Regions from separate parts of the Paenibacillus praedii genome, predicted to be linked through region 1. Evidence: riboswitches for the same ligand, from Rfam matches in the RefSeq annotation. Region 1 holds a riboswitch; each other region holds the start of a gene.
What was found. A riboswitch is a leader RNA that binds a small molecule or an ion and turns the genes downstream of it on or off. The one in region 1 is predicted to bind cyclic di-AMP.
Positions count from the first base shown of each region.

Region 2: linked by a shared signal. The riboswitch ahead of ACO9K6_RS15715 (C40 family peptidase) and the one ahead of ACO9K6_RS16315 (ubiquitin-like domain-containing protein) in region 1 are both predicted to bind cyclic di-AMP.
Region 3: linked by a shared signal. The riboswitch ahead of ACO9K6_RS04575 (TrkH family potassium uptake protein) and the one ahead of ACO9K6_RS16315 (ubiquitin-like domain-containing protein) in region 1 are both predicted to bind cyclic di-AMP.
Region 4: linked by a shared signal. The riboswitch ahead of ACO9K6_RS18795 (C40 family peptidase) and the one ahead of ACO9K6_RS16315 (ubiquitin-like domain-containing protein) in region 1 are both predicted to bind cyclic di-AMP.

Region 1 covers NZ_JBMWAM010000019.1:19,911-25,961, reverse strand. Annotated here, with positions in the region: gene rsmA (16S rRNA (adenine(1518)-N(6)/adenine(1519)-N(6))-dimethyltransferase RsmA) at 1-577, opposite strand, end outside; gene rnmV (ribonuclease M5) at 581-1,129, opposite strand; gene ACO9K6_RS16315 (ubiquitin-like domain-containing protein) at 1,253-2,404, opposite strand; cyclic di-AMP (ydaO/yuaA leader) riboswitch at 2,653-2,835, opposite strand; gene ACO9K6_RS16310 (TatD family hydrolase) at 3,020-3,793, opposite strand; gene ACO9K6_RS16305 (HD domain-containing protein) at 3,811-5,109, opposite strand; gene ACO9K6_RS16300 (AbrB/MazE/SpoVT family DNA-binding domain-containing protein) at 5,381-5,635, shown strand; gene rsmI (16S rRNA (cytidine(1402)-2'-O)-methyltransferase) at 5,843-6,051, opposite strand, start outside.
Region 2 covers NZ_JBMWAM010000017.1:85,659-91,709, reverse strand. Annotated here, with positions in the region: gene ACO9K6_RS15730 (protein-glutamine gamma-glutamyltransferase) at 1-243, opposite strand, end outside; gene ACO9K6_RS15725 (BlaI/MecI/CopY family transcriptional regulator) at 561-977, opposite strand; gene ACO9K6_RS15720 (F510_1955 family glycosylhydrolase) at 1,059-1,982, opposite strand; gene ACO9K6_RS15715 (C40 family peptidase) at 2,245-2,721, opposite strand; cyclic di-AMP (ydaO/yuaA leader) riboswitch at 2,725-2,862, opposite strand; gene ACO9K6_RS15710 (ATP-binding protein) at 2,994-4,307, opposite strand; gene ACO9K6_RS15705 (Cof-type HAD-IIB family hydrolase) at 4,509-5,282, opposite strand; gene ACO9K6_RS15700 (hypothetical protein) at 5,563-6,051, shown strand, end outside.
Region 3 covers NZ_JBMWAM010000003.1:101,894-107,944, forward strand. Annotated here, with positions in the region: gene sdhA (succinate dehydrogenase flavoprotein subunit) at 1-418, opposite strand, end outside; gene ACO9K6_RS04560 (succinate dehydrogenase cytochrome b558 subunit) at 443-1,114, opposite strand; gene ACO9K6_RS04565 (LysR family transcriptional regulator) at 1,316-2,224, shown strand; gene ACO9K6_RS04570 (potassium channel family protein) at 2,283-2,945, opposite strand; gene ACO9K6_RS04575 (TrkH family potassium uptake protein) at 2,963-4,303, opposite strand; cyclic di-AMP (ydaO/yuaA leader) riboswitch at 4,396-4,598, opposite strand; gene ACO9K6_RS04580 (CPBP family intramembrane glutamic endopeptidase) at 4,845-6,051, shown strand, end outside.
Region 4 covers NZ_JBMWAM010000026.1:28,168-34,218, forward strand. Annotated here, with positions in the region: gene ACO9K6_RS18780 (GNAT family N-acetyltransferase) at 1-190, opposite strand, end outside; gene ACO9K6_RS18785 (MFS transporter) at 303-1,556, shown strand; gene ACO9K6_RS18790 (cryptochrome/photolyase family protein) at 1,581-2,927, opposite strand; gene ACO9K6_RS18795 (C40 family peptidase) at 3,094-3,573, opposite strand; cyclic di-AMP (ydaO/yuaA leader) riboswitch at 3,577-3,727, opposite strand; gene ACO9K6_RS18800 (hypothetical protein) at 4,101-4,922, opposite strand; gene ACO9K6_RS18805 (M1 family metallopeptidase) at 4,950-6,051, opposite strand, start outside.

The sequences.
Region 1 (6,051 bases):
ACTGCACGGCTACACTAAGGCTGCCATATACTTTGCCTCCGGGCTTCGCAGCCATTCGCTCCGCTACCTCCTTCTGGATCATAACGACAATATGCTCAAGAGGCAGCTTCTCCTCCAGCAGCTTCATGAGGATTGGCGTCGTCACATAGTAAGGTAAATTCGCAACGACGCTTACACCTGTGACATCAGCAAATTGATCTGCGAACAGCTGCTTTAAGTCCAGCTTTAGGATATCTCCGTGAATGACTGTCGTGTGCTGCTCATCAGCCAAAATATCGCGCAAAATGGGAATAAGCCGATTATCAATTTCAACCGCCGTTACTTTGCCGGCTGCTTCCGCCAATCGCTGCGTAAGCGCTCCGATACCCGGACCGATTTCCAAGGCGCCCTTTGTATGATCAAGCCCGGCTGCTGCGACAATTTTATTTAAAATATTTTGATCGATGAGAAAGTTTTGACCCAAGCTTTTCTTAAAGGAGAAACCGTATTTTGAAATAATCTCCTTCGTACGCTTCGGCGTGGCCACCTCTGCAGAGGACGCCCTCGCTGCTCCCGCACCATGGTTTTGTTCATTCATTCACTATACCCCCAATTCCTCTTCCATCTGACGACGCGCCTCAAGAAATTCCGCCTTTGATATCCGGAAGCTTGTACAACGCTTATAGAACTGCTTTCCGTTCGCATAGCCGATTCCGAGCAGCTTGCCGATGTGCAAGCGTCTGCTGGACGCTTCTGGATGGACGATCAGTCCCGCTTCCATCAGATCCTCCCAGCTAATTTCCCCCGCTTCATCATCCGTCTCCGTGCGAAGCTCCGAGAGCGCCTGACGAATCGCCTCGGGGCTCGCATTCTCGATACCGATATCGCCTTTATACAACGCCTTCTCCTGTGGCAGAAATGCATGCTTGCAGCCTGGTGCGTGTCTCGCGACAATTTTGCGTATGCGTTCCCCCGCGTGATCGGGGTCAGTAAATATAATGACGCCGCGGCGCTCATTCGCAAGTGCAATACGACGCAGCACAGCCTCCCCAATCGCTGACCCATTCGTCTCGATCGTGTCCGCATCGACTGCTCTCTTGATCGCTACCGTATCATCCTTGCCCTCTACGACAATGATCTCCTTGATCATCTGGATTATTCCCCTCTACAAACGTAATCAATTGACAAATATACAAAAAGAAGAGGCAAGGCCTCTCCTTTATGATGACATATTTTATTCGATCTTACGATAAAATGATGATGGCCGCTTGAATTAGCTTGCCGTCGGCTTATTAGGCCCGAGCACATAAACCTTAATGCCTTTCTTCCTGCCGAACTTGGTCGCAGTCTTAGAACTGTCAAAGTAAACATCGATTTTATGGCCTTTTATCGCGCCGCCTTTATCCTCTGCGCGGCGGAAGCCAATTCCTTCAATGTAAACCCACCAGCCGATTGGAATAACACTAGGGTCGACAGCTATGGTCCGTCCTTCTTTCACACGTGCCCCTGATGCGGTAATCCCGTATTGCGGATGATCTTCATCCTTGCCGGTTGACGCAACACCAGCTGTATAGGCTGTTAAGGTAACATTGCTCAGCACTTTCTTCGCCTTAAAGCTGACGCCGCCCTTCGTTAGCGTCTTGATGCTCGGTGTGTTATTCGAGAGCACCGTTACTTTAGGTTCTTCCTTCTTCTTCGTTCCGACCACAATAACGTGATCAACGGCTGCTGTCTCCACAACCTTGTTGACCGTTTTCTTCGAGATCAGAACGCCATTCTCATATTGCTTCTCGATCTGCTCGACGATAAGACCTTTCTTACCTGTCTGCACGAGTTTTTCTTTGCCTGCCTCCAAGGATGGATCGTTCTTCTTCACAATGGAGTAAGGCACCTGGTGCTCCGTTTCCGACACTCTCGTATCGACACGCACGACCGTCACCGTTAATTCCTCATCCACTTCTGTCTCAAGCGGAGGAATAACTTTATCTTGACCACGAACTGGAATATTTAATTCCTCGATCGCCGCCTGCACTGTTCTTTCTGTCGTGTATACAGTGGAGGTCTTGCCATCAGCTTTCACAATAACGGGTATCGCATGAGTAACCTCGATACGATCTCCATCCTTAATTGCCGCGTTAAGCGGTACGGACACCTCGTCATGTGGTCCAATCGTGATAGCTTGTTCATCCAGTAGGCGTTGCAGGACCCATTGCTTTGTTTCCACAACGGTTTCTTGTCCATTCACCACTACGGAGACGCTTTTGACAGCCGTTCCGTACAACAACACCAAAAACATGAAAGTCATAGCGATTGAGATAGCAGCACTTAAAAGAATCAAACGCAAGTTTTCACGCTTCCATCGCAATGCGAAAGACATGCTGGATGATCGTTTCCCATGGGTGTCCTTAACCTGGAGTATTCCCACTTCATCGGTCCTCCTTCATAGCCCCGCCGCCAAGTGTTACGCATGATACAACTGACGCGACTATAGTATTTTGGCGTGCAAGCACGCACTCCAGCAATTCTATTGATCTTCCACCTCCATTTTCACCCTATGTCAACTGCATCCCGATTATTCGAAAATAAAAAAGAAGCCGTCGACAGAGGATCTGTTTCGTGGCTTCCCGGGTAGCTGACGCTCTGGGATACAGATAAAAATGGATGCACGAGGTTGATCACTCTCTATGAACGCTTACGAGGTTAGCTGACGGGTTCGGACAAGAGAGTCGCCCTAGTCGAAACGCAATGCTCATGGCAAAGGCTCCGAAATTCACCCCTGAAGAATTCAAAATGCGGTCGATTTTCTCCGCATTTGGTTCCCCCGCTCTCCGAATGGAGATTAAGCGCAAACTGGAAATCCAATACAAAAGTTTAATGCTCTGAGATGAATCATACCCTCATCCATGGTCAATTGTAAAGATACGATAAAAGACGATTTAAGCGAAAAAGGTGGATAATGACCGAAAAATTAAGCGATTTTCGGGATAAAAATCACTTTTTACTTGATAAAGGTCTTAATTTCTCTTCATTTCATGTGATATTAGACAATTCCAAAACATTTTTTTCCATTTTCAGTTGTTATTGTCCCTATCTCTTCAACCGTTTTGCCTAAAATTTCAGCCGCTGTCTCTGCGACTAAAGACACATAAGCGGTCTCATTTCTCTTCCCGCGGAACGGATGAGGCGCCAAATAAGGAGCATCGGTTTCGATCAAAATTCGGTCAAGCGGAACCTGCTTAAGCACCTCTTTGGGAACGCGTGCATTTTTGAAGGTCACAGGACCCCCAAACGAAATATAAAAGTTCATATCGAGGCATAGCTTGGCCGTCTCCCAGCTTCCTGAAAAACAATGCATAACGCCGCCAACCTCAGAAGCCTTTTCCTCCCGCAATATACGAACGATATCCTCATGCGCATCGCGATTATGGATGACGATCGGCTTGCCAAGCCTTTTAGCCAGCCGGATTTGTTCACGAAAGACCCGCTGTTGAACGTCCTTAGGTGAGGTATCCCAATGATAATCAAGTCCGATCTCACCGATAGCTACGACCTTCTTATGCGCGCATAAGCGCTCGATCCAATCTAAATCCTCCGGGAGCATATCGATGCTGTCCACCGGATGCCAGCCAACCGCCGCATAAACAAAATCGTACTGTTCAGCAAGCGCCATGGTCGTTGGGATTGTCTCACGGTTAAAGCCAATATTGACAAGCATATGAACGCCAGCGTCTCTCGCTCGCTGGATAGCCTCCTCACGATCTTCATCAAACTTGTAGGAATCCATATGTGTATGCGTATCAAACAGCTGTGTCATGTTAATGTTAGGCTCCTTTAATCTAATTTAAATATTTTTTTGATCGACATAGGCAGCAAATGTATGGATGCGCGCAGTAGCTCCTCCGGATAGTATAAATGGTATTCCCCTTGATGAAGTCCCGTAATCGAGCGAACAATGTCGGATTTGGTGGATATTTCGCTGATCTCATCCTCCCCTTGAAGCAACAAAATCGGCGCTTTTTCTTTCTTTTCGCCTTCTTTTTTATCCGGTCGATATACGTCATATGGCAGGTCAAAGGGAAAGTCGATCTCTATATGATAATCCGGACTCATTCCTATAGAAGAAAAGCAATCGCTTATTTCATTTAATAACGTTTCATCCGGGTTATCGATGGTTATGTACTTATATAATTTGCGATTCAAAAACCTGTCGCATAAATCGCTCAGCAATGAGTCGCTCTCCTCCGACCACTGCATGAACACCGTCTGAACAAGCGCCTCATCCAGCTTCAAATAATCATGTACGTTCATTTTATTTTGCAGCAGGCCTTTTAGCGGGCTTGGCAACCATTCAAAGGCATAACCACCCCCGTAAAGCTCCTGCGCTCTACGAAATATTTGCCGTAAAATAATCTCAGAGCTTCTAGTTACCGGATGGAAGTAAATCTGCCAATACATCTGATATCGCGACATTAAATAATGCTCAACTGCGTGCATCCCGCTTTCCTTCACCACAATTTTTCCTTTATAAGGCCGCAGTACACGCAAAATACGCTCTAAATCGAAGGTGCCGTAATTCACGCCTGTAAAATAAGCATCTCTAAGCAAATAATCCATGCGGTCAGCATCCATTTGACTGGAGATCAAACTAACGACAATGGGTTTTGGATACGTTTTCTGAATAACGGCAGCAACCTTAGCAGGAAAATCTTCGGACACCTCGCGAAGCACTTCGTTGATCTCGGTATCCTCGAGCAATATTTTGCAGGTCCACTCTTCATGATCCGTGTCGAATACTTCCTCTAAGGAGTGAGAGAACGGACCATGTCCAACATCATGCAGGAGCGCCGCGCAAAGCGATACGAGTCGTTCCTCCGCCGGCCAATCCGGATAACCATTTCGCTCGAATTGCGAAATAATTTTACGAGTAATTTCATAAACGCCAAGCGAATGTGAGAATCGGCTGTGCTCCGCTCCGTGAAAAGTCAAATAAGAAGTGCCTAATTGACGAATACGTCTTAAGCGTTGAAATTCTTTCGTATTAATTAAGTCCCAAATCGTCTGATCCTGCACATAAATATAGTGATGAACGGGATCCTTGAACACCTTCTCTTCGGTGAGCTGCTCCTTCATCGTCTCTCAACTCCTTTGTTCATATTTTCGACACAAAAAGCATTGTTTTTGTCGAATCATGTCGTTATTCAGTTTCCATTTTGTCGAAGCTGTTGTATTCTATTACAGAGTAATATGACGCATAGGACTAGTCAAATACTTATACCAAAGGCTTTCTATAGTAATTTTATAGTTTGACTATTATGGTAATCGTTGGTATTATAGTAATCATAAAAACAAAAACAATGTCGAACGATGACGAATTACATTTTGAGAGGGGCACGGATATATTATGATGAAATCTACTGGTATTGTTCGTAAGGTTGATGAGTTAGGACGCGTTGTTATTCCGATCGAATTGCGTCGTACGCTTGGAATTGGCGAAAAGGATGCACTTGAAATCTATGTAGACGGCGAGCGTATCATGTTGAAGAAATACGAGCCTGCATGTATCTTCTGTGGTAATGCAGAGAACGTATCTTATTTCAAAGGAAAAATTGTTTGCCATGTTTGTTTATCTGAAATGCCTTCACCTGTGACAAAATAATAAAAATAGGTTATACTGTACTTATCCAATTGTTAATTCTAACCTTTTCATATTCCTCGATGCCTTCCTGCGCTAGAACCCGGCCAGGAAGGTCTTTTTTTATACTCCAAAACAAGCTTTGAAGCTAATGGACAGCATTCGTATTTTTGCATTTCTGCTATTATATATTTTCCTACAAGGAGCTAGCCGCTAAGACCGCTAAACTCCTTATCGATTTACTTCATTATATACATCCCGCTTCGGCAGTCCGCGATCTGCAGCCACCTTCTTAATCGCTTCCTTCCGTCCGAACTGCTCTTCATAACGGGCTACATGAGCGGCAAGATCAAGCTCTAACCACCAAACATCTTCTCCTGCTAGCCCCGCGGCATCGGATTCGTCAGCTCCTGCTACTATGATGCAAAATTCCCCCTGCG
Region 2 (6,051 bases), on a different contig from region 1:
CATCCAATACCGCTCGTTGGCTCTCGAATTCGAAAAGGCTGCAAAGCTAACCCCGCTCGCATACATAGCCTTTGCCGCTTCGACGATATGCGTGCGCATCTTCAGCTCGAACACCAGCGCATCGACAGTAGGATAACGATAAACGGCGGTACTCCTCTGCTTGTCTAGCAATATTCGCCGCTCCAGCTCCGACAGCATGAGGGGGCTAAGCTGAAACGTCTGACTCCCTGCAACTAAAATCACTTTTTTTCCTCCAAGTCATCATTTACTCTGATGGGTTATTGTACGTGTAAAAAAGTTTTTTGTGAGAAGTAATACATACAGAAAACTCGTGTAACCTGACGCAAATTAATACCTTCAAAGCGATGATGAGCAAACTCACGGACAGTATCGGCAGCGAATTCATATTTGCAGAAAAAAAAGACAACCGCCGGACCTCCTAACGGTCAGCGGTTGTCTTTTCTGTTTGCTCCTTGCACCGGTATTATGTATACATGGATTAATGATGCATGCCCGGCATCTCGTCGTTGGAAATAGAAAGAAAAACAAAGTGATGGCGGCTATACTTCATCTTTATCACGCTTCCACTGTCTGATCCGTTCCTCCATCAGCCGCATGAGCTCCGGATCGGTCTGCTCAAACGCATCGAAGAAATGATTCACAACCATTTGCCCATACTCCTGAACCAATCCTTCCGTCACATGCCGGGTTTGCTCTTCTATAAACTGCTCTTTTCGCTGTACAGCCCGGAACGTACTAGCCTTATTCCTGCCTTTGCCAGAGGATGTTTTCACTAAATGACCCTTCTCTGTCAGGCGATTCAATACGGTCATTATCGTATTAACGGAGAGCTCCTCGTGAAGCAAGGCTAACACTTTTTTGATCGAAACCTCATCTTCCTCTTCCCATACAATCTCCATAATCCGAGCTTCCAACGGGCCAAAAAAACGATTCAGCCCTTCTCCGCTTAGCTTCATTCGTTGAATTTTCAAGCCTGCTGCTCCTCCCCCACCCCAAGCGGCCCATGTACTTTCCTCGTCACCAAACACCAGCCTTATTTACCTGCTGGAAAGTCCTTTACCCTTGTCTGCGATTTGACTCCAGCTAAGCCCGTTATCCTTGCTTAGAAAAACGTTCATACTAGAGGTCGCTAAGGCAAACTCATTCTCTTGCTTTGGGTTTTGTGCAATATACATGATCGCATCATCAGAGGCAAGCGGCAGTACGGATAATGATGAGGTTTTATCTCCTGTATGCCGCAGCAATATACCTTTTCCTCCAATAAAAAGATCGCCGTGAATGCCAAAAGCAAGTGCAGTCACCACTTGATCTACAGGCAGTTTATGAAATTGGTCCCCAAAATCAGTTGATAGAAACGCCCCGCTGCTCGTGCTGACCGCTATCGTCGCCGGGTCGGTCGGATGCGCCGCCATCGCAATCAAATCGCCGGATATCCCGTTCATGCCGCTTCTCTCCCAGGTGAGCGCTTCATCCTGCGACCGATAGAGACCGACGGCATCAAGCTTGGCATTCGGCTGTGGATTGAACAAATAGATAGTTTCCGTCTCATAGCCGACCGCAAGCCAATGAAAATCCTCCACACCTTGAAAGTCCAATATTTCAACACTTTTTCCTAGGTCCGTACTTCTTACGATGCCAAGCGGGTCCTGAAGCTCAGAGCTTCTTGCAGGGTGACCGCTGCTGTAAAATCCATTCTTCACAGCATTAAAGCCCATATAGTCATGCTTGTCGCCCTCTAATGGCTGCCAACGATCGTTTGCATAGGATACTAAACCTTCATGCGCAGGAATGATCAATTGCTTCCCGTCGCTTGTATACCCGAGTCCATGTATATGCCTTAAGGATACACTCTCTTTATCCGTCCGGTTTATGAACATAATAATTACAAGTAAAATAAGGACAGCGATAATGGCAACAACGCCAAATTTCATTTTCGAGTTTATTTTCATGTTGGCTTTCACGTTTGCACCCCAATTTAACACTACAATATGTAGTTATTTCGATACTACATATTGTAGTATCCATTCGATGAAGTTGCAACTTTACAGGAAGCCAGCGGCATCTGTTTCATGAGCAACACCTTCCTTATGTTTTGTTTATCATAGTATTGGCCGCTCAAACGCAAGATATTTATCGGGTCAGACGATAATTTTTCAATTATTTTGCAATCCATCATAAAAAAAAAGACGATTATGAATGACTTCATAATCGTCCATTTTTATATTATTTTACTGCCATCATCGCTTCGTGTGTTTTTTGTTCTACGACACGACGAGCCGTTACATAACGATTTTCATAGTAGCTGTCGCTTAGCTTATTGATCGTAACGCCTCTGCTGGAAGAAGAATGCGCAAACTTTCCTTCTCCTATGTAAATGCCGGCATGAGAGACTCCTCTTCCGCTTGTATCAAAGAAGACCAAATCTCCCGGGCGCAGTTCATCTTTATCAACCTTTTCGCCAATTACGGACTGTGATTTAGACGTTCTAGGCAATTTCACATTAAATTTATTATAGATATGAAGAATAAAGCCTGAACAATCAAAACCGCTGGTGGTGGTGCCTCCCCATTTGTAAGGAGTTCCGACAACATCATTAATTGCGCCTGCTAATACTGTTGGTTCGGCCTTCTGCGCCAGCACGCTTCCTCCGCCAGCAAATAACATCAAACAGGATAAAAAAACAATAAACACTCTTTTCAAAACTGTTTCTCCCTTCGTTGCCTACGAGGTTAGCTTATGGGTTCGGTTGAAGATCCCTATGCTCTTGGAGTTTCCCAAAAACAATTCACCCTAGGTGGTTCCCCCGTTTCCTGTAAATCAAGAATTCGGCGTTCTTATAACTTCTCTGAATGAAAATATTCGCTTAATTTAGGCATAATCCTCCAATTAATTTATTAGAATCCTTTCATTTTTACTCATTAAACGATATTTTATTATAAACCTTGCATGAAAAAAGTCTCATCTATTTCATATTATCCAATTACGACAGGCAGGCTGACATGGGCTATCGTTCCCCGTCCGATCTCGCTATCCATATGTATTTCACCGCCAAAATGGTCGATCAGCTTCTTGACCATAAACAATCCGATCCCTTGTCCGTTTTTCTCTACATTCATTTTTTCATGCTTGCGGTACAAGCTTTGCTGCTGCTCCGCACTCATGCCGATTCCACAATCCTCGATTTCAAGCCCCAGCGTATAATTGTTGACTTCCGCCCGGAAATGTACGCAGCTGCCCTCATGGCTGTATTTCACCGCATTGGACAGCAGGTTCGAAATAATGAGGCGTAAGCCAGTCGCATTGCTATTCATAATCTCTTGCCCGGTTAACGTGATGCTCCGGTTCAATTGAATACTCTGAGTGCGCGCTTTCACTTCCATCATCGTAACCACCTCCTCAATAATAGGAAGTGGATGAATCTCGCTTGTCTGCCACAGCGCTTCCGACGTGAGCATTTGCTCCGTATTCAAAATATGCGATATCTCATGATCGATGACAGCCACATAATCCGCAATATCGGCCAGTTTTTTGGCAGCGTTTGCATTGATCTTCAGCTCCCGGTCATTTAACAGCATAGTTGCGTAGGCTTTTATAACCGTTAACGGATTCCGAACCTCGTGTGAAATAACCTGGACGAAGTCCAGCTTCTTTTTGTAAAAATCCATTTCATTCTGAATTTTTGCGTGCTCAGCCAGAGAAGGAAAGATAGCAGGCTTACCCGGATTGTAGTATAGGCGTGAGTGTGTCAACTGTTTATCCGACATGACGTATTCATGGGATTGCATCAACCGCATATGCAAGCTGGCTGTTAAGTTGTGTCCAGCATAGGCACACACCGTTAAGATGCCTAGCTGCAGGATGGCAATATCACATTCTCTCTCGTACGCATCCAACTCTTCCTCTATGTTGTCACTCTCTACCCACTCTACATTTCCCCATACTCGAATCGGAATGCTTTGATCCAAAAAGGGCTGCATGACATACATGAAGTTTTGTACCACTTTTTCCGAGGTAAAAATACCGTTCAGCGCATAAAAATCATAGCTGTCCACATATCTGATGCTGGCTATATCATCACCAAAGCCGACGACATGCAATTGCTCCTTAATGAGCTCAAATCTTTCCCTGTTATCCGTAAAAATAATTTGTTGGCCCTGCTGTACGCCCGCTATAATAAATGATACTGCATTTCCAATATACGCATCGAGATGATCGTAGGTATACAGAATATGCGCATCATTGGCAACTTGAATGCTTTCTGTTAACTGGACGATACGAGTCGTCATAGCGGTTACCCCCATCGATCAAGCAATCTAATTAATTTTAAACTTTCTATTATTATTTATTCGATATCAAGCATATTTCTCCTTCACATTTTAGTTCTTAAGCATTAAAAAAGCTGATGTGAATGGATATTCACCTCAGCCTTTATTATTATTTTTATATAATTTCACACTCATATTTATTATTTATTAACATTGCATTGATTACAGCAGACCTGCTTTCACTAGGCCGTTGCGAATGCCTTGCTCGTCCACATGAGTCGTCACATAATCCGCATAGGGCAGCAGCTCTGGGTGCGAGTTGCCCATCGCGACGCCAAAGCCTACGATCTCAAGCATTTCCTTATCGTTCAGCCCGTCTCCGAAAGCAACCGCGTCCGCTGATGTAAGCCCCAGCTTATCCAGCAGCGCCTCGATGCCTTGCGCCTTCGAGCCTCCCGCAGGAAGCACGTCAATCGCCTGCGGATGCCAGCGGATGAGTTTAAGCTCATTATTCAGGCCCTCGTACAAATGCTCGTCATTACTTTCACAGTGCAAAAACACCTGATAGATGCTATCGGTTTTCCAAAAATCTGGATTGTAGCCGGGCAAATCCACCTTTAATGAATTAACCGAATCGATGACAAACGGGTGATCCTCTTTGTCGGCGAAGAACGAATGCTCGCCTTCAAATACGAGACTGTGGCCATGCTCGCCCGCTATTTTCACCAACGCCTCCAAGCTGCTTTTTTCCATTTCACGCTTATACAGTGGAGCACCCTTATACACGACATAGGCGCCGTTCAACGTTACGAACGAATCAATCCCAAGCTTCTCCGCCAGCGGCTTAATGAAATAGGGCGCTCTGCCCGTTGCAATAACCGGCTCAATGCCCCTTTCCTTCAGCTCGGCGATCGCTCTGACTGTATCCTCCGGTATTTCCTTTTGCTCATTGATTAACGTGCCATCGATGTCAAAAAATACGATTTTGTAGCCCACTCTGGTCCCTCTCCTCTTCGTTGTTGCAAACGTATGCCGCCTGTTGTTATTTCCCTAGTATATATAATTACTTTCCGAAAAGGAATGCCGCCAGCTGAAGTCTAAGCCTTTTCCGGAATCGGTCGCTTGACGCATCCCAGCCGCATCCTGTATATTGGTAGAAATTAGTTGAATAAGCACGGCTTACGAAGGAAGCACCCGTAAGAGATGGCGTATAACGCCTATCTTGCTGGTGCTTTTTTTTGCGTTATACGCCGTCATCCGAGGAGGCCTCCCTAACATGCATACCGTTCCAAAGCCTACAGCTTTACTGCTCATCCTGCTGCTTATCGCGCTGTATCCTACCGCTGTGTCCGCTTCATCGTTCGAGTTTACCGTCACCGCCAAATCTGCCTTTGACAAAATGAAAGCAGCAGCCGACAAAGCAACGACTTCGAAATTAACGTCGCAATACACCGCTTTGCAGACGGTTCAGAAGCAAACGATCCAATGGGATACAAAGATCAACGATCTTCATTATCGAAACGAAGACGCTGAGCTGACCACGCGCCAGCGGATCAAGGAGGTTGATGCTAACAAGCTTCGAAAGCTTGAAGCGGATGTGTCTCGTGCCAAGAAGCAATATCAACCTCTGTTCAATCATTATGATACGATAAGGCAGCAGCTGAGCATCGCCAAATCCTACCAAAGCAAGACGCTCGTGAGCATACTGAATCCGCAGGTTGAAACGACAAAGGCCGCCGTGCAAATCGCGAAGCAGGATATTCGC
Region 3 (6,051 bases), on a different contig from region 1:
CCAATGCATACAGCAGCTGCTGGCCAGTCGTCGCGCCCGCGAATGCTGTACGGGAATGCTTCGTCCCGCCGAAGCGGCGGAAGTCAAGCAAGCCCTCGGACGTGCGGCTGAACATAACGCCCATCCGGTCCATCAAATGAATAATGCCCGGTGCTGCGTCGCACATTGCTTTAACGGGAGGCTGATTAGCTAGGAAGTCGCCGCCATATACGGTATCGTCGAAATGCTCCCATGGCGAATCGCCTTCTCCTTTTGTATTAACCGCGCCGTTGATTCCGCCCTGCGCGCATACGGAGTGGGAACGTTTGACCGGAACAAGAGAAAACAAGTCAACATGCACGCCTGCTTCAGCCGCTTTAATGGTAGCCATTAAGCCGGCCAGACCGCCGCCAACGATGATAATTTTATTTTTTGCCATAACGCTTCGCTCCTTGTCTTCAAACTAACCGATATTCGTAAGTGTCCATGCTGCACTTGCAGCTTCCTTGAACTCGTTGCCGCTAAATGCGATAAGTGAAAGTATAAACAATGCGGAAACGATAACAAAAATACCCATGCAAATGTACGAAGAAATGCGCTGCGCTCTAGGATTAATCGTAATTCCCCAGCTTATGAGGAATGCCCATAGTCCATTGCTGAAATGGAATACAGCAGCAAGCACCCCGATTACATAAAGGACAAAGTATGTCGGATTGCTCGCGATATGATGCATCGTGGAGCCAAGCTCTTCATGTGTAATATTGCCGAGGTAGATTTGCATCCTTGTTTGATATACGTGCCAGAACACGAATACAAAGGTAATAACCCCTGTAACTCGCTGAGCGGTAAATGCCCAGTTGCGGCCGTATTTAAAGCGTCCTGTATTAGTGTTCGATTGATATGCGACATATAAGCCGTAAATACCATGGAACAATAACGGGAGGTAAATACCGAAAATCTCGAGCACTGGAATAAGCGGCAAGCTGTTGATCAAATGCACGCCCTTGTCGAAGCCTTCGGGTCCTCGCTCAAACGCCTGGTAATTTGTCAATCCGTGCACGACGATAAATCCGCCGAGTGGAATGATCCCGAGAAGCGAGTGAAGCTTGCGCGAGAAATACGAATTTCCTTTCATGTCATTCCTTCTCCTTTCAAAACTGTGAGTGCTCTCATGCATTTTTAACAAATCATTCTACATTGTAACCCCAGCATGTACACCCGTCAACAATTCTTGACACAGATTAGCCATACTTCCCATCCTACTCCTTTTCAGCTTATAATGGAATTGCTTATTTTTTATAAATTCTTATAACAAAACGACATAAGGAGTACTTCCATGAATGAAGAGATGCATGTGTTCACCGTTATCGTTGAGCAGTCAAGCATGAACAAAGCATCCGTCCTGCTCAATTTATCTCAGCCTGCGCTATCACGCAAAATAGCGAAGCTAGAGCAAGAAATCGGTACGCCTTTATTCCGCCGCATCGGAAAACGACTAGAGCTCACCCGAATCGGCCAGCTTACCTATGAATACGCGCTCGAGGTGAGGCAGCTGCATCGCAAATATTTGCAGGCCGTTTCTGACTTCACCGCCCTAGGCCATACTACGCTGACGATCGGCGCCAGCCTGACGACGCTGCAAACGACGCTGCCCGATCTCATTCGCACTTTGACGGACACCCATCCGGAAATCGATATTAAAGCCGTTACCGGCAAAACACATGAAATTGTCTCGCTGGTCCGCGATCATAAGGTTGATATCGGAGTCGTTGCTTCCAGCATTGAGGACTCGACGCTGCGCTGCATTCCGTTGTTCGAGGATCATCTATCGCTCGTGCTCCCGCGTAATCAGGTCATTACCGATAAAGGAACGCTGGGCATTCAGGATTTGACCGGCATGCCGATGATCCTGTTCTCCAAAGGAACATGGTACCGTCTGTTGACGGACGAGCTGTTCGATAAATATCATTTGCAGCCGGATGTGCGAATGGAGATTGACTCCTTCGAAGCGATCCTTCGCTTGCTGCACACCTGCAGAGCAGCAACCCTGCTTCCGCACTCCTATATGCGCCATCAGCTGCTTGAGGATAATGAGCTTCTCGTCATTCCGATCCGCGAGCTGGAGGATACGAAACGCATGACATCGCTTATCCATGCCGATGGAGCCGCATTAAGCCCTACTGTACGGATGTGGATTAATGAAATAGCCGCGAACTTCCCTACGCAAAAGGACAGCAGCTTCTAAAATAAGGCTGCTGTCCTTCATCTTTTCCAATTAAACTATTAAACATCCGTACAAAACACTAACGGATAACCGTAGCCTCAAAATCCTCAATCTGCTCATTTGTACCAATAATAACCATGACATCGCGTTCCGTCAGCACATCAACTGCGGTAGGCGCAATAATAATGCCGCCAGGCTTGTTAATCGCTACGATGCTGCAGCCAAACCGAGCCCGCGGATTGAGATCATGAAGCGATTTACCGTTTAAGCATTGCGGTACGGCTAGCTCTGCGATCGTGTAATCCTTGGAAAGCTCGATGTAATCAAGTAGGTTAGGCGAAACTAGCTGATGCGCTACTCGAATTCCCATATCACGCTCTGGATAAACGACGCGATCGACACCAATTTTCTCAAGCACACGACCGTGCAGCTCACTCATAGCCTTAGCCACAACCTTCTTTACACCCAGATCCTTAAGCAGAATCGTCGTCAAAATACTTGCTTGTATATCATCGCCAATCGCAACGACACCGCAGTCAAAGTTGCGCACGCCAAGCGATCGCAGCGCCTCTTCATCCGTACAATCGGCAGAAACCGCATACGTCAGCAAGCTGCTCATATCTTGAACGGCCTCCTCGTCCTTATCAATACCGAGCACCTCATGACCAAGCTCTACCAGCTCCCGTCCCAGACTAGAGCCAAATCGTCCCAGGCCGACTATTACAAACTGACTTTTCTTAATCCCCACTTGTGTTTCCCCTATCCAATCGTAATTTTCCCTTCAGGATGCCGGTACAATTCTTTTTCTGCTCCGTTACCCAGCGCATAAGCTAGCGTTAACGGTCCAAGCCGCCCGGCAAACATCGTAATGGCAATAATAATTTTGCTAATCTCGGACAGCTCTGGCGTTAAGCCAAGCGATAATCCCACTGTGGCGAATGCCGAGGTCGCTTCGAACAATAAATCAAGGAACTTATGATCCTCTATCATGGAAAGCAGCATCGTGACGAAAACGACGAGCCCAAGCGACAGCATCGTAATCGTTAATGCTTTAAAGATGCGGTCCTTGCCCAAGCGATAGCGGAATAGCACAATATCCTCACGACCTCGAATCATGGCCAATACGGCCCCGATCAGCACAGCGAACGTCGTCGTTTTGATCCCGCCCCCCGTCGAGCCCGGAGAGGCCCCGATAAACATCAATATAATTATAAAAAACTGTGTAGCTTGACGCAGTACACTCAAATCAAGCGAGTTATAGCCGGCTGTCCTCGGCATAACCGATTGGAAAAACGATGAAAATAATTTCCCTCCCCAATCGAGCGGGCCCAGTGTCAAATGGTTCGAAAATTCAAATATGAAAATGACCACCGTTCCGAATGCAATAAGCGAGCCAGTCATCGTTAAGACAACCTTACTGTGCAGTGACAGCCTGCGATTTTTGCGAAGCTCCGACAAGTCTGACAAGACGACGAAACCCAGACCCCCGAACACAACAAGCAGCATCGCTGTAATATTCACAACAGGATCGGTGACGTACATCGTCAAGCTTCGAAAATCGCCAAATATGTCAAAGCCGGCATTGTTAAAGGCTGAAATGGAGTGGAAGATGCCAAAATAAATCGCTTTGCCGAGCGGCATATCCGCTGCGAACCGGAATGCAAAGAATGTCGCGCCAATCAGCTCTATGGTCAGAGAATAAATAATTACGCGCCGAATTAAGCGAACGATTCCTTCCATGCTGGCCTGATTCATCGCTTCTTGCAAAATCAGCCGCTCCCTCAAAGAAATCTTCTTGCGCAGCACGAGCGCGAAGAGCGTGGCCATCGTCATAAACCCTAAGCCGCCTAGCTGAAACAGTACCATTAATATAATTTGACCCGGAACAGAGAAATAAGTTCCTGTATCCACCACCACCAGACCTGTAACACAGGTGGCTGAGGTCGCAGTAAATAACGCGTCTATAAATGGAAGCCGGTCGCCAGTTGCCGAAGCAAAAGGCATAGATAGCAGGAAAGCTCCTAATAATATAATAAGCGCAAAGCCCGTAACCAAAACACGCGGCGGAGACCCTTTCCATATATTCCAACTGATTTTCATGTACCAACCTTCTTTTGCATGTTGTGTTATAATCGGCAGGCACTCTGCGGGCATAAAAAAAAGCACTGGAAACTCAAGTGCTCTGTGCGATGAGTCCTGTTCCAATACGCCTACGAGGTTAGCTGACGGATTCGGGCCTGGACAGGCGGCCCTAATTAGCTTGAGAAAATGTTCCTCTTGCTAAAATTCACCCCTTGCCTCCGCATGAGAACAGCTTGACGAGCAGCTTGTTTCATTTTGTGCGACGGCTTTATGGTTCCCCCGTTTTCCTAAGGAAATTCGGCTGTGTTATTCATTTAGTATGACGTTTACGATTATAATCCCAAAGCAGGCCCCATATAAAGCTTGCATTAAGTACAAAAGAGACGATTTTTGACCAAAAACGGGCAACCGCCAATAACAGCATCCCTAAAGCTTGTTGCACATCGTTATTTCTCATTCTATTGACCGCAAACGTACTTTTGGGTTGGATAATTCAGGGATTAATATGATATGGTAATGGAATAGTACATTTAATAATACATTTACTTGAGGTGAACTAATGATCGATTCAATTAAACCGAATGAATGGAAACGATTTGTATGGGCCGCTCTCGCCTGCTTTGCTATTTATCTATACTTGGATATTAGCCCGATGTTGAAGTCAATTTCTTCAGGCGAATATGTTACAAAGGTAATTGACAAATCAGAAGCGGAACAGCAGGCCGCAGCGTTCGCGGAGCAGCAAGCCGGACTCGCGGTCAAATCCGCTAAAGCCGTGCATCAAACAGATAAAATGATGAATGGCTACCTGTCCAAGGAAGAACTAATTACAGACTACAGCGATCAATACGACGCCCGTTACCCTACGGATACCTTTCAGGTCGAACTAAAATTCGAGCCGCGGGGCAGCGGCTTCGTTTATGTGCATATGCAAAGCGGCGACGTCGTCGCTTGGAACCTTCATATAGATGGACAGCCGCTTGCCGAAGCAGATATCGAGCAGGCTGCCGCCGACTTTTTAGTAAGCCAAGGCTTTCGTACAGAGGAAATAAGCAGCGGGCAAGTGTTTGAAAATGGCGAATGGTATTCGAAGCCTGCAGGCTACAGCATAAAAGATGCGGCACTAAACGTGGACGTAGACGCCCGCTTCATTGATAACCGCGTAGTCATTACAAAATACAAGCCTGCCTTCGTCGCACCATCTGACTATGTCAAGTATGTAGAAGGACAGGATTCGCTGGCTGGCTGGCTGACCGGCATCGGGTACCTTTGCATGAGCATTGTATTGGGCATTCTAGCCATTATTTACGCAGTGCTTTATCGCAAATTCACCTCGTTTAAGTATGGGATTGTGCTGACCATCATATTCTTTATTACTTATGTCATCATGAATCTGAACGTTCTGGACGGGATTCGCGCATCCATGGGCGAAATGGATGCTGCTGACTCCGCTATTCTCATTACGGCCATCTTCACCGTATTCCTTGCCATTCCGATGGCAGGCTCCATTTACATCTCGCTTATCGCCGGCGACGGGCTGTGGAAGGCGCAGGGGCGCGCATTGTGGCCACGCTTCGGGCAGCAGGGCTACGGAAATTATGTTTGGCGAAGCATGGGCTTGTCGTATTTATTCGCGATCATCCTCTTCGCCATACAAGCCGTCATATTTAGAGTTCTCGAATTCACGATCGGCACATGGAGCACAACAGATGCCACACAATCGCCCTATAACATGGGCATCCTATGGCTTATGCCTGTTCTTGCCT
Region 4 (6,051 bases), on a different contig from region 1:
CACGAAGGACGGAATCGCCAAATTCGATTCCGTCCTTTTGCATGTCCTCCCAAGTCGGCCAATTGTAAATATCAAAGGGTGCCTCGTAGCTCCAATCGCAAATTTCGAGAGCATGCCGGATTTCGAGCGGATGTATGGTCATCTTCAATTGATGTCGTTTATAATGATTGGAGCTTTCATTATCGTGCATGAGGGACGGCCTCCATAAGATCATTGCGCTTGGATAAGCGTATAACAGTTGAAACAGGATTATTATATCAGATAGCACGACCTGACGTGCATTTATAAGGAGATTCGCTGACATGAGAAAATTGATCTGGCTAGGCTGCTTGTCCTATCTTGTCATTGGGGTTGCCCATGTTGTAGGAGGAGCTATATTAGAACAGTTGATCGCGCATTACGGCTTAACCTACAAGGACGGCGGTCAATGGATTATGAATCAATTCCTTGGCTTTCTAGTCGGCGTCCTGCTCGCGCCTTCCATTACAGCAAGAGTCGGGAAGAGAGGCGCCGTTCTTATAGCTGTAGGTTTATTGACGGTTAGCGAAGCGGCTTACAGCCTACTCCTTCCTTGGGGATGGATGCTGGCGATTGCTCCGCTGGCCGGCTTTGGGTTCGGTATGACCGAGGCTGTCGTCGGTGCGATGATTATTGATATGGCCAAGGACGGCAAAGCTACGGCGATGAGTCGTCTGGAGACGTTTTTTGGTGTCGGTGCGCTATTGATCCCGATAGCGGCGGCTTACTTAATTACAAACAATATATGGCAGGTGTCCTTCCCGATCTTGGCGGCGCTGGCCGGCATTACATTCGTGCTTTGGCTGACGACGTCGTTCGGAGAACTGGATGAAGAGCTGGGGTTCATACCGCAGACAGCGGAGGAGAACAGGGAGATTAAAAAGAAGACGGCTTCTGCTGCAAGCTCCAGAGGCGCCTCGGCTTTCTTTGGGTACCCGCGCCAAGCGCTGCCGTTCCTGCTGCTGGCCGCTTTGTTTTTTATGATTTATGTCGGGATGGAGATGAGCTTCTCGAATTATTTGCCATCGATCCTGATTGCCCGCTCGGATGTCGGTGAAGCGGGGGCGGCGGCAGTGCTCAGTTTATTCTGGGGAACGGTCGTGCTGGGACGAATATTCGCGGGTGTGCTTGCTGAACGGATGGGCTATGCCCGCTACTTATTGATAGCCACGGTAGGCGCAGCCATTGTCATTGTTTTAATGGCAGCGATAGGGCAGTTGAGCTGGATGCTTGTATGGGTAGCGCTTAGCGGTTTGTTCTTCTCGGGCATCTTCGGTATCGCGCTCGTCTATGCGAACGTGCTTATTCCAGGGATGACGGAGCGCACGACAAGCCTGCTTGTCGCCTTTGGCGGCCTTGGCGGCGCCATATTCCCTCGACTGACAGGCTGGTTCATGGATCGGTTTCAAGTGCAGGCAACCTTGTGGTATATTAGCGCACTCGTGCTGCTTATGCTGCTTCTATTAGCCGTCATGCTCGTGCTCGGCAGAAAGCGCAGTCAAATACAGGAGCGGAGCGATGCGCTTGCCGAAGCATAAGGATGTATAGCGGGATAATGGCCGTTATTTCATTATCGTTTTGTACATGTCGATCGCTCGTGCGCGAGAAGCCTTTAGATCAACGATGGCGCTGCTGAGCGGCTGGTGAATGCTCTTGCCCGGCATATGTGCGAGATGCGGCAGCCAGTGTCTGATGTAGCTTCCGTCTGGATCATGCGTCTGCGACTGCGTCGCCGGATTCATAATTCGGAAATAAGGAGCGGCATCATAGCCAAGCGAGGAGCACCACAGCCAGCCTCCGCGATTCAACGTGTTATCGTAGTCGCTTAAGTGAAGGCGGAAATACTGTTCGCCAAGCGTGAATGGACAGAGCAGGTTTTTTGTCAAAAACATAGCGGTCACCATTCGCAGCCGATTTGGCAGCTCGCCTGTCCGATTCAGCTGTGTCATGGCCGCATCGATAATCGGAATGCCGGTTGCGCCGGCCGCCCACGCTTCGAAGTGCTCGTCTGTTAACGGGGAAAGGTCTGCTAGCTGCTCATAGCGGAAGTAGTCCTCATGATACATCGCCTGGTACAAATAAAAATCGCGCCATGCCAGCTGCCGCAGCCAAGACTCCGAGCCCGGCAGTCCCTGCGTTGCTTCGTAGGCTTGACGAGCCGAGATTGCCCCTGTATTCAAGTAGCGTGCGAGCCCGCTCGTATGCTCCTCCGCATAGGCATCGCGGCAATCCGCATAGCCGGCAAGCCTCTCGCGGACAAAGCGCTCAAGCCTAGCTTCCGGTTTTTCTGATCCGCTTAAACCGGCTGTACCGCCCAGCGCACTAGCGATGGGCTCAGGCAAGGCAAACTCGGCAGCAACGGCACTGCTTATCTCCCCCATGGTTTTCAGGTCATGGATTGTGGCCATACTCATTGGACTATAGCATTGCAGCATATAGCTGCTCCACATGCGATAGAACGGCGTGAACACTTTATACGGCTCCGATCGCCGGGCGAATGCGGGGAAAGCCTCAAGATCAGCCAGCGGCGCATCTTGAAGTGACAACCAGCGTCGCCCTAGTCTGATGGCCGTTTGCTGAAGCCGCTCATCCCGGCTCCGCGAGTATGGCGTGTAATCCGCATGAACGATGACCTCGTCAATGGGATGGACCTGCAGAAGCGCCTCGATGATTCGTGAGGGGTCGCCATGCAGCACATGAAGCTCTTTGCCGGCATTTGAATAGCTTTGAAGCAGGGCGGCGGCTTGGTTCACAAAGTTGCGTCCGCTGTGGCTGGTAAGACGGCCGTCAACCGTGAAGGTCGGATCTAAAATAAACAAATGGATACCTTCTGTATCCCTCTTTTGTAAATAATCAAATGCGCGCAAATCGGAGGTACGCAAATCCTTGCGGTGAATAAACAAATACATCTGGTCCTGCTCCTTTCCTATACCGCAGCAAAAAACGCTGTTTCATTGAAGACAGAATAAAAACAGCAAAGCCGCATGCGGTTTGTCGTAAATGGACAAACAGCTGCGGCTTTGCTGGGCGAGTTTATCCTTACATCCCTCGCCTCGGAGGGGCGCTTAGATTACTCTATTTTGTTTCAGCAGCATACTTCTCGAAGCCTTCCGAGTCAAGGACGCGGCGCGCGGTTACAAAACGTTTCTCGTAATAAGAGGAGTCGATTTTGTCTGTTACAACGCCTCTGCTGGAGGATGCGTGCGCAATTATGCCGTCTCCAATATAGATGCTGACATGAGAAATGGCGCCGTTATTGCCGCCGATCGTGTCGAAGAACACAAGATCTCCCGGAAGCAGGTCAGCCTTAGCGACCTTCGTTCCTTCTTTTGCTTGTGAAGAGGAGGTACGCGGAAGCTCGATGCCCATTTTATTGAATACATATGTCGTAAAGCCGGAGCAATCGAAGCCCTTCGTTGAGTTTCCTCCCATTTTGTACGGACTACCAATAACAGCATTGGTATATCCGTTCAGCTTGGAATCTGCGAATGCGCTTCCCGCTTGAAAAGCAAGCATAAGCACGATACCAAGGAGCAATGCGGTAACCTTTTTCAATGGTGGAGCTCCTTCCAATGCCGACGAGGTTAGCTGTGGGGTTCGGTTGAAGGTCCCCTATGATTCCTCCTACGCTGAGCAATTCAGACGTCAGAATCAATTCACCCAAAGTGGTTCCCCCGTTTCCCGTTAGGAAATTAGGCAGTTATGAGATGTACTCGTGAATTATTCGATTTATTTCATTAAACTCCTCCCTCTACTGGGTAATTCTAATAATTCTCATGTAACCTTTAGACTAATATGGCTTCTTTTAAGCATCATTTCTGGAATAAAACAAATGGCAATCCTGCTTTTTGATGATATCGCGCGACTTAATTTCATTAATTATGTAAAGCCTTCGTGAAATATGCCGATTTGTCCTGCTGCAGTGAAGCTGCGCAGACTAGTCCAATGGCCTAAAGCAAGCGGAATTATGCCATTTCGGAGCCAAAAGATTAAAAAAATCTCATGATTTGAAATATCCGAAAATACAGGCAAAAAACCTCCCCTACCACTTTTTTTCCGTGGCATGAGAGGTTATTTACAATCTAAGAAATACGTTTCGTCTGCAAGCAATCGAATTGAGCCGCAATCGTCCACACCTTCATCAGCGTTCGCACGAGATGATAGCCTTGATGCAGAATAAGCGCGAGCAAGCCGGCCCAGATCATAGATACACTGGATACGACAAGTCCAAGAACTGCGCTAATGGCCCACATGAGCAGTGAAATTGCGGCAAATGCCAGAAAATTTCTTACTGCATGCCACAGGGAGGGAAGTATCCCTTGACCTGATGTCGCGCCGAATTGCATCGCCAGGAACAGCAGGTGCAGTACCGTGCCCCAAAGCGCCCAAAGCGCCGCTCCCGGCAGTACCGCTTGCAGCAGCTCCGGGACGGAGCCGCTGGCAAGCAAGGAGTCGAGCGCGCGGGGCAGCAGCCACCAGGCGGGGGCCAGCACAAGCACCGATTCCAGCCAGTAGAGCAGCATGACCGGCTTCCAGGCTTTGCGAATGCCCTCGAGGAAACGGGTGCTGGCTCCATCCCTCATCTGGTGATGCATGGAATACAGTAGACCTGCATTAAAAAGCGGCGTCAGCAGCATTCGAGCAGCGAATAAGCCGCCAAGCATCCAAAGGTATGGCGTAATGAGATCCGTCTTAAACAGATGAATCTGTGCCTCCGTCATGAAAAGCTGTACAGCTGATTCAGACGGATACTTGCTCGGAAACCGCCGCAGCAGCGGAGAAATGACCGAATCAATAAAACGATATAAGAAAAACCCCCAGGCGAGCTGATAAATAAATAATAAAATCACAAGGTGAAAATGCTTGCCTGTCAGCCACCAGCCTTGCTTCATATGAATCTTCATCGATTATCGCCCCTTGAACGCTATTACTTACCAGCTCAGCGACCCGAGCAGCCCTTCAATCAGCTTGACAACGCCAAGGCTCCATCTTGTGCGGCTCTCTTCCGGCAGTTGGGCTTGCATATAGTTATTGATTATTTTATTGTCCAGCACGTTGGTGTGGTTAGGATCGACGACTGCCCAGTCGAGCGGCGCAGTATGCACCAGCTTATAATGCATATGGGATTGCTCCGCGTTCCAAAGCATCGACACCTTCTTGCCGTCCGTAAACTGCATGACAATCGGAATCTCGCCATTGACTCCGCCATGCCGCTTAACCAGTACGACAGATTCGTACATGTCCGTCCCCTCCAGCGTTACCGGCCTCACCTGAATGGACGCGATAGAGAAGTCCGCCATTTGATCATCATAGACATACTGACTGAAGTAGTCATGCCATTTTGTCTTCGTGACCTGTTCAACCACCCGTTGGAAATCTGCCGTAGAAGGGTGCTTAAACCTATATTTCTGAAAATAAGTTCTCAAAATTTTCTGCATCGTTCGCTCTCCAACCTGATTCTCGATGCCAATGAGGACGAGCTTCGCTCTCATGTATACATTCTCGGCATATTGCGAGTGGCTCTTATAGGCCCAGGAAGGCTGCTTGAGTGGTGCGGGATCAGTCATATAGCTTGCTTCCACGCGGAGATTAGCTTCGATGCCGTAGGCAGCCTCCATGACTTTATCCTCCGCATAAGAGGTGAAGCCTTCATCAAGCCATGCTTCCTCGAATTCGTTGGAGGCGACCATGCCATACCAAAATTGATGGCCGATTTCATGCACGACTGTGCGCTCCAAATCATAGCCGGGGTTTTCTTTCTCGGCCGCAAAAGCGGTAATAAGCGTAGGATACTCCATGCCGCCGGCCCCGTTCGCTCCCTTAGGCGGAACAACGATGGAGAGTGTACTGTATGGATACTCACCGTACCACTTCGCATAGCTCGACAAAGCGGATTTGGCAGCATGCATGTACCTGTCCCTCAGCTTCGCGTGAGCCGGATCAAGGTAAAGCTTGATCCTTACGCCGGGAATACCCGTATCGGAGTAAGCCGTTTCCTCGTAGACGAAATCAGGCGAAGCCGACCAAGCAAAA